Regions from separate parts of the Rhizobium acaciae genome, predicted to be linked through region 1. Evidence: riboswitches for the same ligand, from Rfam matches in the RefSeq annotation. Region 1 holds a riboswitch; each other region holds the start of a gene.
The links. A riboswitch is a leader RNA that binds a small molecule or an ion and turns the genes downstream of it on or off. The one in region 1 is predicted to bind FMN.
Positions count from the first base shown of each region.

Region 2: another riboswitch for FMN. It lies ahead of ribB (3,4-dihydroxy-2-butanone-4-phosphate synthase); the one in region 1 lies ahead of OLZ32_RS29545 (6,7-dimethyl-8-ribityllumazine synthase).
Region 3: another riboswitch for FMN. It lies ahead of ribN (riboflavin transporter RibN); the one in region 1 lies ahead of OLZ32_RS29545 (6,7-dimethyl-8-ribityllumazine synthase).

Region 1 covers NZ_JAPCZO010000022.1:111,366-115,767, reverse strand. Annotated here, with positions in the region: gene OLZ32_RS29555 (GCG_CRPN prefix-to-repeats domain-containing protein) at 13-321, opposite strand; gene OLZ32_RS29550 (SRPBCC family protein) at 506-952, opposite strand; FMN riboswitch at 1,199-1,341, shown strand; gene OLZ32_RS29545 (6,7-dimethyl-8-ribityllumazine synthase) at 1,420-1,854, shown strand; gene OLZ32_RS29540 (SDR family oxidoreductase) at 1,921-2,691, opposite strand; gene OLZ32_RS29535 (alpha/beta fold hydrolase) at 2,756-3,601, opposite strand; gene OLZ32_RS29530 (alpha/beta fold hydrolase) at 3,722-4,402, opposite strand, start outside.
Region 2 covers NZ_JAPCZO010000001.1:301,459-305,860, forward strand. Annotated here, with positions in the region: gene mobA (molybdenum cofactor guanylyltransferase MobA) at 1-49, opposite strand, end outside; gene OLZ32_RS01570 (DMT family transporter) at 59-967, opposite strand; gene OLZ32_RS01575 (SDR family oxidoreductase) at 1,296-2,063, shown strand; gene ribB (3,4-dihydroxy-2-butanone-4-phosphate synthase) at 2,293-2,928, opposite strand; FMN riboswitch at 3,055-3,253, opposite strand; gene OLZ32_RS01585 (glucose 1-dehydrogenase) at 3,447-4,229, opposite strand; gene OLZ32_RS01590 (triose-phosphate isomerase) at 4,287-4,402, opposite strand, start outside.
Region 3 covers NZ_JAPCZO010000011.1:139,728-144,129, reverse strand. Annotated here, with positions in the region: gene lon (endopeptidase La) at 1-774, shown strand, start outside; gene hupB (DNA-binding protein HupB) at 981-1,256, shown strand; FMN riboswitch at 1,445-1,599, shown strand; gene ribN (riboflavin transporter RibN) at 1,682-2,590, shown strand; gene OLZ32_RS18780 (esterase-like activity of phytase family protein) at 2,686-4,402, shown strand, end outside.

The DNA.
Region 1 (4,402 bases):
TAAGCGAGACTTTTAGTCATTGTCCCGCCAACGGCGGTCGCGATCCCAGCGCCGCTCATGGCGCCAGCGCGGGCCATCCCAATCGCGGTGACGCCGCTCCCAGCCCCAGCGGGGCGGACCACCGTAGAAAGCCACCGGCGGCGGGCGGCGCCAGTTTCGCCGGCATTCGCCCCAGCGCGTCAGATGCCAGCCGCGACCGCAGGCGTAGTCGACCGTGGTGATATTGCTCTGGACATTGATTGTCCCCATCGGCATCGCCTGCGCTGTGCCGAACGAGAGGCTGCCAGCGAGCAAGGCAGCCGCGATAGAAAGTGCCTTCATCGAGAACTCCATTTCAATCCAGCCGTCCACACCTTATGACCGCCAAATTGAACTGGAGATGAACTGCGCGTTCATGTTTGCGGGAGAAAAAGAAGCGCTTCCGCACGGCCGTCCTGAGCGCTCGCCAACCGCTGTTGTCGCAACGGCAAGCGCTTCAGAGCCGCCCCGCTGCCTGCAAAATTGTTCATGTCCTGCCGTAAAAAGAGTCGGGACCCGGATCACCTCCGGCGGCAACCTCGGTCAGCCGTCCGAGATAATGTGCCCAACCCTCCGCATGGCCGGCGCATTGCTCGGCGCTAGGCAGGCCGCTATGGGTGAGCCGCAGCAGCGTTCCGCCTCCCTGTTCGATCAGATCGATCTCGACGAGGCTCGAACCCGGCGGCACCACCTCGCTACCGTCCCAGCCGAAGCTGTAGGCAAGGCGATGAACCGGCACCACCTCACGAAACGAACCGCGCGCAAAGCGGGCGCCGGTAACGTTGACGAGATAGAGCCCGCCGGGCTGCGGCTCGATCTGAGCCTCCGTTCCCATCCAGCGCAGGATCTTTTCCGGGTCGGTCATCAACGCGAACACCGCGGCCGGCGGCGCTGCGATATGCGCCTCGCGGCGGACGACGAAAGGATCTTCCATCTCTCTCTCCCATAGTTGCCACGGCCTTGCCCGCCGCGGAAAGAGACGGTGCATCCTGTCCTGCCGTGCTATTCTGACGTGAATGTCCTCACGCATAGCATGTAGGCGCAAGCCCATCCTCCGCAAGAGGGCTTGCCCTTCGCGATCGACGAACAAACGAAATCGCCGCGTCGGGAGCCCCGATCCTGCATTGGCCGCGAAGCATTTCGACCTATTGCCAGCCCGTCACCTTCCCCCTATTGTTCGCGCCGTTCTCAGGGCGGGGTGCAAGTCCCTACCGGCGGTATGCAATTTAGATTGCGAGCCCGCGAGCGCCTTCTTCGGAAGGGTCAGCAGATCAGGTGAGATGCCTGAGCCGACGGTCATAGTCCGGATGAAAGAGAACGTGCGTTCCTGCCGCCCTAGCGGCTGTCGGGGACGTTCGTGATCGCCTTGGGTGATGTGTCTGTTCGCCAAAGGAGATTACTGTGACACCCACCCGCTATGCCTTCGTCAAAGCCAGCTGGCACGCCGACATCGTCGACCGCGCCCTTGATGGCTTCCATCAGCTTATTCCGCCCGAGCAGGTCGATGTGTTCGATGTACCCGGCGCATTCGAGATGCCGCTGCTGTCGCGCGATCTTGCGGCAACCGGACGCTATGCCGCAGTCGTTGCCGCCGCCTTCGTCGTCGACGGCGGAATCTACCGCCACGAATTCGTCGCCCAGGCCGTCGTCGATGGGCTGATGCGCGCCGGCATGGATACCGGTGTGCCGGTGCTGTCGGTTTCGCTGACGCCGCATCAGTATCAGGAAACCGAGCACCACAAACAGATCTACCGCGCACATTTCGTCGAGAAAGGGCGCGAGGCAGCAAAGGCGGCTCTGACGATCGGCAAAACCCGCGCCGCTCTCGCCGCGTAAAAGCGGCTCGACGAGCAGAACAACAACAGCCGATGAAGACGGCGGGCTAATCCCGCCGTCGACCACTCAGATCGACTTCACCTCGCCACCATCCATGCGCAGCGTCGAGCCGGTCATCCAGCGGGCGGCGGGCGATACCAGGAAGGCCATCAGTTCGGCGATTTCCTCCGGCTCGCCGTAGCGGGCGATGCCTGCCTGCTCGGGGAAACGGGCGATTGCCTCCTCCACGCTCAGGCCGTGCAGCGGCGCCCATCGTTCGAGATAGGAGCGGCGTCGGCCGGTCATGACCGGGCCGGGCAACACGCTGTTGACCTGCACGCCATCGGCAACGCCGCGATCGGAAAAAGCCTTGGCCAGCGCGACGATCGCCGCATTGATGGTGCCGACCGCCGCATAGGGCGCCTTCGGAAACACCGCCGAATTGCCGGACATCATCACGACGGAGCCCTTGGCATCTTTCAGCGCCGGCCAGGCTGCAATCGTCAGGCGCCGTGCGCCATGCAGCTTCAGCGCCAGTCCGCCTTCCCACTGCGCGTCGGTCATCTCGAAGAGATCGATCTGTGGCACTGCGCCGGAGATATTGAGCAGCGCATCGATGCGGCCGAAGGCGCCAAGCGCCTGGTCGACCACGGCTTGCGCCGCTTGCGGGTCGACAAGGTCAGCGCCGATGACGAGGGCCTGCGCGCCGGCCACCCTCACCGCCTGCGCGGTCTCCTCGAGATTGGCGCGGTTGCGCGCGACCAGCACCAGCGCGGAAAAGTCGCGCGCCAGGCGTAGCGCCGTCGCCTGGCCGATGCCCTGGCTGGCGCCGGTGATAATGGCAACTGAGTTCGACATGTCGTCTCTCCTGTTTCCGTGGGTCGCCGCCCGCCCCTTCCGGCGGGCCGGCGCCCGGTTGCTGTCAGCGGACCAGGAAATCGCGGATCGCTACCGCGATCTCGGCAGCGTGCGTTTCCAGCGCGAAATGGCCGGTGTCGAGAAAGCGGACGACGGCGTTGGGGTTATCGCGCTTGAAGGCCTCGGCGCCGGGCGGCAGGAAGAACGGATCGTTCTTGCCCCATATGGCAAGGAACGGCGGCTTATGGGTGCGGAAATACGCCTGAAAGGCCGGATAGAGCGCGACATTGCTTTTGTAGTCGCCGAAGAGGTCGAGTTGTATGTCCTCGACGCCAGGCCGGGCCAGATAGAAATTGTCGAGCGAATAACCGTCAGGCGAAACCGTCGTCGGATCGGCAACGCCATGCGTATATTGCCAGACCGTCATTTCCGGCTGGAGCATCGCCTTCAGCGCATCGCGGTTGGCCTCGGACGCATCCTCCCAATAGGCCTGGATCGGATTCCAGCCATCGCTCAACCCTTCGACATAGGCATTGCCGTTCTGCGAGATGATCGCCGTGATCCGGTCGGGATGCTTCACCGCCAGCCGCAAACCGGTCGGCGCGCCATAGTCGAACACATAGACGGCGTAACGATCGAAGCCGACGATTTCGGTGAAGCGGTCGATCGTCGCCGCGATCCCGTCGAAGGTCGCAGGCCGCGCCGGCAGGTCGGATTGTCCGAAGCCCGGAAGATCGGGCGCGACGATGTGGAAGCGATCGGCAAGCAGAGGGATGAGGTCGCGGAACATGTGGCCGGCGCTCGGAAAGCCGTGCAGCAAAAGCAGCTTCGGAGCGCCCGGCGAGCCGGCCTCGCGATAGAAGATGTTGAAGCCGTCGACGTCGGCGGTGCGGTATCTGATGGTGGACATGACAGTCTCCTTTGCGTTGGTAACTTGTTTGATATTTTCGGTGTGGTTATTCCGCCTGCCCTTGTAGGCTGCTGCTGAAGATCTCCGGCGGGCGAGAGAGAAAACGGACGATCGTTGAATTCAGGCCGTCACCGCGGCAACCGCCTCCCTGACGATGTCGAGCACGGCGGCCGGCGCGGTAACGATCGGCGTATGGTCGACGGCGTGAGAACGCGTGCGCGCGCCCATCCGCTCGGCCATGAAGCGCTGGTTGTCGGCAACGATCATCCGATCCTGTTCGGCGACCAGGAACCAGGCCGGACGGTGCTTCCAGAGCGGGCGCGGCACGGGAACAGTGATGCAGGCCGGCGAAATCGGCCGCTGCACGGCGGCCAGAACTGCTTGCTCGCCAGCCGTTGCATTCTGGGCGAATGCCGCGCCGAAGGCCTCATCCGGCAGGTAGATCAGGCCACGGCTGTCGGGCGAAAGCTTCGGCGCTTTCGGGTGCGGCGTGCCGCGATAGAAGATATCGGCGACCGTCTCGCCCTCGTCGGGCGCCAGCGCCGCAATATAGACCAGCGCCTTGACCTTCTCGTGCCTGGTCGCGGCGATCACCGCGCCGGCATAGGCATGGCCAACGAGAACCACCGGCCCGGTCATGCGCTCCAGTGTGCGATCGAGGGCTGCTACATCATCGCTGAAAGAGGTCAGCGGCAGCGGTGCCGCAACCACCGTCAAGCCTTCGGCGGCCATTGGCTGGATGATCTTTGCCCAGCTCCAACCATCAGCCCATGCGCCATGGACGAGCACAACGTTTACTTC
Region 2 (4,402 bases), on a different contig from region 1:
CCAACACGACGCCTGCTATATGAGATTTATCCAACGAGAATTCAGCCATGATCCTTCCTCAAACCGGCGCGCGCGGCGCGGATTCCTGCGCAATCGGCGACACACGGCGCTTGGCCTCACGATAGAACGTATAGAGGCCGGATGCGATGACGATCGCAGCCCCGACGAGCGTCCAGCTGTCAGGCACTTCGGCGAAGAAGAGGAAGCCGAGCAGAGAGGAAAAGATCAGGCTGGTATAGCGGAACGGCGCGACGAAGGAGATTTCGCCGGTGCGCATGGCGAGGATGACCGACTGGTAGCCGACGAGCACCAGCACCGATGCGAGCACGAGATGCCCAAGCGCGTTAGCGCTGACCGGCTGCCAGCCGCCGAGCACCGGAATGAGCAGCGCGCCGAAGAAGGAGGCTGATATGGCGGTGATGACGGTTATCATCAGCGAGGGAATCTCCGGACTGATGCTCCGGGTGGCGAGATCGCGGCCGGCCGTCGTCAGCACCGCGGCGACGCAGAGCAGGGCGGCGGCGGTGAATCCCTCAGGGCCGGGGCGGATGATGATCATCACGCCGACGAGGCCGACGAGGATCGCCGACCAGCGCCGCCAGCCGACCGGCTCGCTGAAGAAGAGGGCAGCGCCGAAGGTGACGACCAACGGCAGCGATTGCAGGATCGCCGAGGCATTGGCGATCGGCATCATGCCGAGCGCGGTGATATAGGTGACGGCGGAGAGCGTCTCACAGATGATCCTGAAGATGATCATCGGCTGCAGCATGACGCGCCAGGAGCGCAGCGCGCCCATTTTCCAGGCGATCAGATAGACGAGCAGGCTGGTGAAGAGGCCGCGCAAGAACATGATTTCGCCGGCGTTCATATAGGCGATCACCGATTTGGACAGAGCGTCGCTCGCGGAAAAGCCGGCCATCGCCAAGCTCATATAGATGGCGCCCTCAGTATTGCGTGACCGCGGCATGAAGAGATTCCCGTTACCTGTGCGCTCCTTTTAGTCGCGAAGATGCATGAAGGGAATCGGATGAATGTCACACCAGTCATAAATCGATGATGCGGTGCACAATGGCGCTGATGTCAACGCAGGGCTGTGGGCGGAAGTCCCGACAAATCCCCGCTTTTTAAAGTGAATTCCTACAGTTCCGACGCCACAATCAAGGCGTCGATGAGGACGCGCCGTCGCACTGCCGGTTCGGCCATAGGCATTCTTCTCTTCCTGCGCGGGAAACGGGTGGCTGCATCGCCTGATGTTTGAGCATCTCAGATCTCGCAACAACGAAGGAGAGACCGATATGACACTTCTCAACGACAAGATCGCCATCATCACCGGCGCAAGCTCCGGCATCGGCCGTGCGGCGGCGAAACTCTTTGCACGGCAAGGCGCCAAGCTCGTGGTCACCGGCCGGCGACAGGAGGCGCTCGATGCCGTCATCGCTGAAATCGAGGCGGAGGGTGGTCAGGCCGTCGCCATATCAGGCGATGTCAAGGATGAGGCGCTGCAGGCAAGGCTCGTCGAGACGGCGGTCTCGCGCTTCGGTGGGCTCGACATCGCCTTCAACAATGCCGGCATCCTCGGTGAGATGGGGCCGGTTGCCGGGCTGTCGCTGGAGAGCTGGCGCGAGACGATCGAGACCAATCTCACCGCCGCCTTCCTCGGCGCCAAGTACCAGTCGGCGGCGATGGGAAAAGGTGGCGGATCGCTGATCTTCACCTCGACTTTCGTCGGTCACACCGTCGGCATGCCGGGCATGGCCGCCTATGCGGCGAGCAAGGCGGGTTTGATCGGCTTCGTGCAGGTGCTCGCCGCTGAACTCGGAGCGCAGAAGATCCGCGTCAACGCACTGCTTCCCGGCGGCACCGACACACCCGCCAGCATTACCAACGCGCCTGATGCCACGCCGGAAGTGCTCACCTTCGTGGAAGGGCTACATGCGCTGAAACGCATGGCGCAACCCGAAGAGATCGCCAATGCGGCGCTCTTCCTCGCCTCCGACATGTCGAGCTTCGTGACCGGCACGGCGATGCTGGCGGATGGCGGCGTTTCGATCAGCCGGACATAGGGGCAGGAAATAGGGTGTGCTGTGGCAACCAGCCGTGCGCGTCTGGGACCTAGCCACCCGCCCTCGTCCTTCGAGGCTCCGGCCTGCGGCCTGCGCGCCTCAGGATGAGGGCTGGTCGGTGTGCCTTGCTGCTGCGCTTCCCGTTGAACCAGGCCGCAACCTCTCTCCAGCCTCATCCTGAGGCGCCCCGCAGGGGCCTCGAAGGACGGGGCTGGCCGCTTTGCGCCGATCAGGCGACTTCCCGTATGTCTCTTTCCGCCTGGCGGTCGAGATAGGCGACCAGGTCCTCGATGGTGACGAGGGGGAGGTTGTGGCGTTCGGCGAAGAGCGTGAGTTCGGGCAGGCGGGACATGGTTCCGTCGTCGTTGGCGACTTCGCAGATGACACCGGCGGGGATCCTTCCGGCGAGGCGGGCGAGATCGACTGCGGCTTCGGTGTGGCCAGGGCGGCCGAGCACGCCGCGGGGGTTGGCACGCAGCGGAAAGATGTGGCCGGGGCGGGCGAATTCGTCAGGCTTTGCGCGATCGTCGACCAGGGCGCTGACGGTGGCGGCACGATCGGCCGCAGAAATGCCCGTCGTCGTGCCCTTGAGATAGTCGACCGAGACCGTGAAGGCGGTTTTTTGCGATTCCGTATTGTTGGGCACCATCAGCGGGATATCGAGCGCATCGAGGCGCTCGCCTTCCATGGCGATGCAGATGAGGCCACGGGCGTGGGTCATCATGAAAGCGATTGTTTCCGGGGTGACGGCATCGGCCGCGACCACGATATCGCCTTCGTTTTCCCGGTTCTGGTCGTCGACGACGACGACCATCTTGCCACTGGCAATGGCTGATATGGCATCTTCAATTGTTGCGATAGTCATGCTGTCTGGCCTTTCAAGGGTTATGTCAGCGGGCTGACATGGTCTGCTCGGCTCAATCCGTGAGCGAGCCTTCTGCCCTTGGGCGAACAAACGTCAGCCGACTCCGGGATGGAGTGCGACTGCCCGTGTTGTCCTCTTCCATCCGGACTATACCGTCGGCTCCGGCATCTCACCGGATCTGCTGACCTTCCGACAATTCAAAGTGCTACTGCGTCCTTTGCGCGTCTGAAAGACGCGCGGCGCTGTAGTGCCGGAAGCGCTCGCGGGCTCCAGGATTGCTCCTAATACCGCCGGTGGGGAATTTCACCCCGCCCTGAGAACATTTCAAAGATAGGATCAAAAACAGGCAGATGGCAAGGTCACCCGACCGGGCAAAAATGCAAAGCTGCCCTGCCGCCGATGGACACACTGTTCACACGGAGGCGACGACCGTGTCGCCTTCCGCGCTTCGTTGGTGGTTTGATCCTTCCATGCATGTCGTTGTCCCAAAACCACTGCGCACTTTTGGGCGACCTGCATCAGGACATGATCAGGCCGCCGTCGACATTGATCGTCTGGCCGGTAATATAGGCGGCGTCATCGCTGGCGAGGAAGGTGACCAGGCCGGCGACGTCTTCGCCGGAGCCGGCCCGTTTCATCGGGATGCCCTCGACCCATTCCTTCATCAACTCGCCGGGGGCGTAGTTGCCGAGCAGCTTGCCCCAGGCCTGGTCGTTATAGGCCCACATGTCGGTTTCGATGATGCCGGGGCAGAAGGCATTGACGGTGATCTTCTCGGTCGCGACTTCCTTGGCCAGGCTCTGGGTGATGCCGACGACGCCCATTTTCGAGGCGGCATAATGCGGCGTGTAGATAAAGCCGTCGCGGGCCTGGCCGGAGGCGGTGTTGATGATGCGGCCGCCGCGCTTGTGCCTGCGCATTCTCGATATCGCCTCCTGGGCGCAGAGGAAGACGCCCTTGGTGTTGACGGCCATCACCTTGTCCCATTCGCTTTCGGTCAGGTCCTCGACGCGGGCAATGGTGATGACGCCCGCATTCTGGATCGAGACGTCTACCGAGCCGAATTCCTTCTCGGCGGCATCGTAGAGGGCGGTGACGCTCGCCTTGTCGGTGACGTCGCCGATGAAGGAGATCGCCTTGCCGCCTTCGGCCCGGATCTGTTCGGCAACGCCGTGAACCAGCTCCTCGTTGGCCGAGACGACGAGATTGGCGCCTTCTTTCGCAAAGCGTCTGGCGATCGCCGCTCCGATGCCGCGGCTGCCCCCGGTAATGACGACGGTCTTCTGCTCAAAGCGTTTCATGCTCTTTCCTTGTCCATCGATAAACAATAAATCTGGGTGCGACCTACCATGCGATCATTATTGGAGATCAACCGGTTGTCGCGAATTCAGGCAGTGTTGAGCGCCGGTGACGACGTCCGCGCCTTCCATCCGTTCGACAGCCCGTTCGATCGGCGTGAAGGGCGGGCAGACGA
Region 3 (4,402 bases), on a different contig from region 1:
GAATTGATGAAACTCGCCCGCAAGGCGGTCACCGAGATCATCAAGGGCAAGACGAAGGCCGTTCATGTGACGGCTGCCAACATCTCCGACTATCTGGGCGTTCCGCGCTTCCGCCACGGCGAAGCCGAGGGCGAGGATCAGGTCGGCGTCGTGACCGGTCTTGCCTGGACGGAAGTCGGTGGCGAGCTGCTGACCATCGAAGGCGTGATGATGCCGGGCAAGGGCCGCATGACGGTCACCGGCAATCTGAAGGAAGTCATGAAGGAATCGATTTCGGCAGCGGCCTCCTATGTCCGCTCGCGAGCCGTCGATTTCGGCATCGAGCCGCCGCGCTTCGACAAGAGCGATATCCACGTGCACGTGCCGGAAGGCGCAACCCCGAAGGATGGCCCCTCGGCCGGCGTCGCCATGGCAACCGCGATCGTCTCGATCATGACCGGCATCCCTGTGGACAGGCATGTGGCCATGACCGGTGAAATCACCCTTCGCGGCCGTGTGCTGCCGATCGGCGGTCTCAAGGAAAAGCTGCTCGCAGCGCTTCGCGGCGGCATCAAGAAGGTGCTGATTCCGGAGGAAAACGCCAAGGACCTGGCGGAGATTCCTGACAACGTGAAGAACAACATGGAGATCATCCCGGTATCCCGCATGGGCGAGGTGATCAAGCATGCACTGATCCGGCGGCCGGAGCCGATCGAATGGGACGGCACGGTGGAAACGCCGGTCATCACATCGGTCGAAGGCCTCGATGAGACAGGCGCAACCATAGCGCATTGAGTGGCCTTTGCCACATTTATGCCCAATTGGCGCAAAACACGGAAAAAGGCTGGCGGAAACGCCAGCCTTTTTTGTGAAAACGTCATGTAGACGCTTGCTTTTCCTTGATTTGCAGGGCTTTTGGGTTTTCGGCGGGCCTGATGAAACCTATTCTGCGCCTAGCTTACTTTTGAGTCGTTTCATACCATTTAGAAAGGGGTGGAAACATGAACAAGAATGAACTCGTGTCCGCAGTAGCCGAAAAGGCAGGACTGACGAAGTCTGACGCGGCTTCCGCTGTTGACGCGGTTTTCGACGTTGTCCAGGCTGAACTCAAGAACAAGGGCGACATTCGCCTCGCGGGTTTCGGCAGCTTCACCGTTTCTCATCGTGCCGCATCGAAGGGCCGTAACCCGTCGACGGGCGCTGAAGTCGACATTCCGGCTCGCAACGTGCCGAAATTCACGCCCGGCAAGGGCCTGAAGGACGCCGTCAACGGCTGATCTGAGATTATCCCACCAGCCGGAAACGAGACCGGTTGTGCAGGATTTGAGAGGGGTTCGGCTTTGCCGGACCCCTTTTGCTTTAGAGCATGATGCCGAAAAGTGTGAGCGGTTTTCGGACGACATCATGCTCTGCTTTTTTGATCTAGGAGCGCTCTTGCTGTCGCCCGGGCTTTAATCTACGACGTTTCTGTTCTCAGGGCGGGGTGAAACTCCCCACCGGCGGTAAGGGTTTCGGCCCGAGCCCGCGAGCGCCTTCTCTCGTGTCCAAGTGGGGGAAGGGTCAGCAGATCCGGTGCGATTCCGGAGCCGACGGTTAAAGTCCGGATGGAAGAGAATGAGCGTCGGCCGTGCGAAGGGCGGGGGTTGCCCTGTGTCGCCTGTCGGGGTTCATGCGTCCTGATTTATGTTGGTCCCTTTTATGGATGAAAGACATGAATCAGACTTCCGTTGCCGTCGACCCATCCCGCGCCGTTGTCGGGGCACTCTGGATGGTCCTTGCCGGCATTGCCTTTTCGCTTCTCAACGTCGTCACCCAATGGCTGACGATGAAGCTTGCCTTTCCCTCGGCGTCGGCAGCTTTCTGGCAATATGGCTTCGCCTTCCTGTTTTCGCTGCCGTTCCTGAAGAGGCTCGGCCTTGCGGCGATGCGCACGCGCTATCCCTGGCGCCACCTTGCGCGCGTCGTGCTTGCCGCGCTCGGCGTCGAGGCTTGGGTCGCCGGCCTTGCCGCGGTGCCGATCTGGCAGGCGATCGCACTGGTGATGACCTCGCCCTTCTTCATCATTCTGGGCGCCCGGCTTTTTCTGGGTGAGCGCGTCGGCCCGGCCCGCTGGGCTGCGACGGCGGCGGGCTTCACCGGAGCGATGATCATTCTGCAGCCATGGTCTGATGGTTTTGGCTGGGCGGCTCTCTTGCCTGTGCTTTCGGCGCTGCTGTGGGGCGCCTCGTCGCTGATCACCAAGAGCCTGACAGGCATCGAACGGCCGGAGACGATCACCGTCTGGCTGCTCGTTCTGCTGACGCCGATAAATGGCGGGCTGGCGCTTGCGGCAGGCTTTGCAGTGCCGACGGGCGCGACCCTTGCCCTGTTCCTGCTGGCGGGGCTGCTGACCGCCGTGGCGCAGTATTTCCTGACGCTTGCCTACGCCGCAGCCGATGCCGCCTATGTCCAGCCGTTCGACGATCTGAAGCTGCCGTTGAATGTGCTGGCCGGTTGGCTGTTCTTCGGTTATGCGCCCGCGGGTTACCTCTGGCTGGGAGCGGCTCTCATCCTGTCTGCTTCGCTGTTCATCATGCGAAACGAGATGCGCCGGGAGCGCAAACTCGCCTGACATGATCTGACGCAAAATGCCGCATCTGTCATGCCTCTGTCATGCGGCTCCCGCAGAAAACTCATGTTTCGAATGTTCGACACATGGGGGATTTCATGACAATTTCATCGCGCAAGGCAGCGCTTGCTGCCGTGCTTCTCGCATCGGTAGCCTTTCCGGCCGCGGCCGAGCCGGTTTTCAACCGCATCGCTTCCTTCCCGGTTGCGCAGAACCTGCCGGCCGACAAGGACAAGCTTTCGGTGAGCTCCGCCGAGATCATCACCGCGACCGATGACGGCAACACGCTGATCTATAGCGACAGCCCGCTCGGCGCGATCGGCTTTATCGACATTACCGATGCCAAGGCCCCCAAGGCCGGCGGCGCGCTGATGATGGATGGCGAGCCGACTTCGGTCACCTCGAGCGCCGGCAAGGCGCTCGTTGCCGTCAACACCTCCGAAAGCAAGGCGAAGCCCTCGGGCCGTCTCGCGATCGTCGACGTGGCGACCAAGAAGATCGAAAGCACGTGCGATCTCGGTGGTCAGCCGGATTCGATCGCCCTCAACAAGGACAAGACGCTCGGCACCATCGCAATCGAAAACGAGCGCGACGAAGACGTCAATGACGGCAAGATCCCGCAGATGCCGGCCGGCGATCTCGTCGTCTTCCAGGTCAAGAACGGCACCGTCGATTGCGGCACCATCAAGCACGTGGCGCTGACCGGGCTTACCGGCGCCGCCCCGGAGGATCCGGAGCCGGAATTCGTCGCCTTCAACGGCCTGAATGAGATTGCCCTCACGCTGCAGGAAAACAACGAGATCGTCATCATCGACGCCAACACGGCTGAAGTGAAGACGCATTTCTCCGCCGGCAGCGTCAATCTCTCCGGTATCGACACCAAGCGTGACGGCGCCCTGAAATTCGCAGGCGAAGCCAAGGGCGTGCTGCGCGAACCGGACGCCGTGAAGTGGCTGGACGACAACCGCCTCGTCGTCGCCAATGAAGGCGACTACCAGGGTGGCTCGCGCGGCTTCACCATCTTCGACAAGACGGGCAAGCTTCTCTACGAATCGGGCGCCTCTTTCGAACGCGCCGTCGCCCATATCGGCCACTATCCGGAAAGCCGCTCGGGATCGAAGGGCGTCGAGCCGGAAGGCCTCGAAGCCGCCAAGTTCGGCGACATCAATTATTTCTTCCTGCTCGCCGAGCGCGCCTCGGTGGTCGGCGTTTTCAAAAATACCGGCGCCGATCCCGAACTCGTCCAGCTGCTGCCATCAGGCATTTCGCCGGAAGGTGCGATCGCCATTCCCGCCCGCAATCTTCTTGCGACCGCCAACGAGGTCGATCTCGGCAAGGACGGCGGCACACGCTCGCATGTGATGATCTACGAGCGCTCGGAAGGCGAGAAGGCCTATCCGCAGATCGTCTCCGCTGAAAAGGACGGCAATCCGATCGGCTTCGCAGCCCTTTCGGGTCTCGCCGCCGTTCCGGGCAAACCGGGCATGCTCTACGCCGTCAGCGACAGCGTTCTGGGCTCCCAGCCGACCATCTATACGATCGACGCCAGCAAGAAGCCGGCCGTCATCACCGACGCCCTCGTCGTCAAGCGTGACGGCGCCCCGGCCCAGAAGCTCGACATCGAAGGCATCGCGGCTGCCGCCGATGGCTCCTTCTGGCTCGCCTCGGAAGGCTACAGCGAACGTCTCGTTCCGCACGCGCTCTACAACGTCAATGCCAAGGGTGACATCAAGGCCGAGATCGCCCTGCCGAAGGAGCTCGTCGCCAATGAAATCCGCTACGGCTTCGAAGGCGTGACCATTGTCGGCGCCGGCG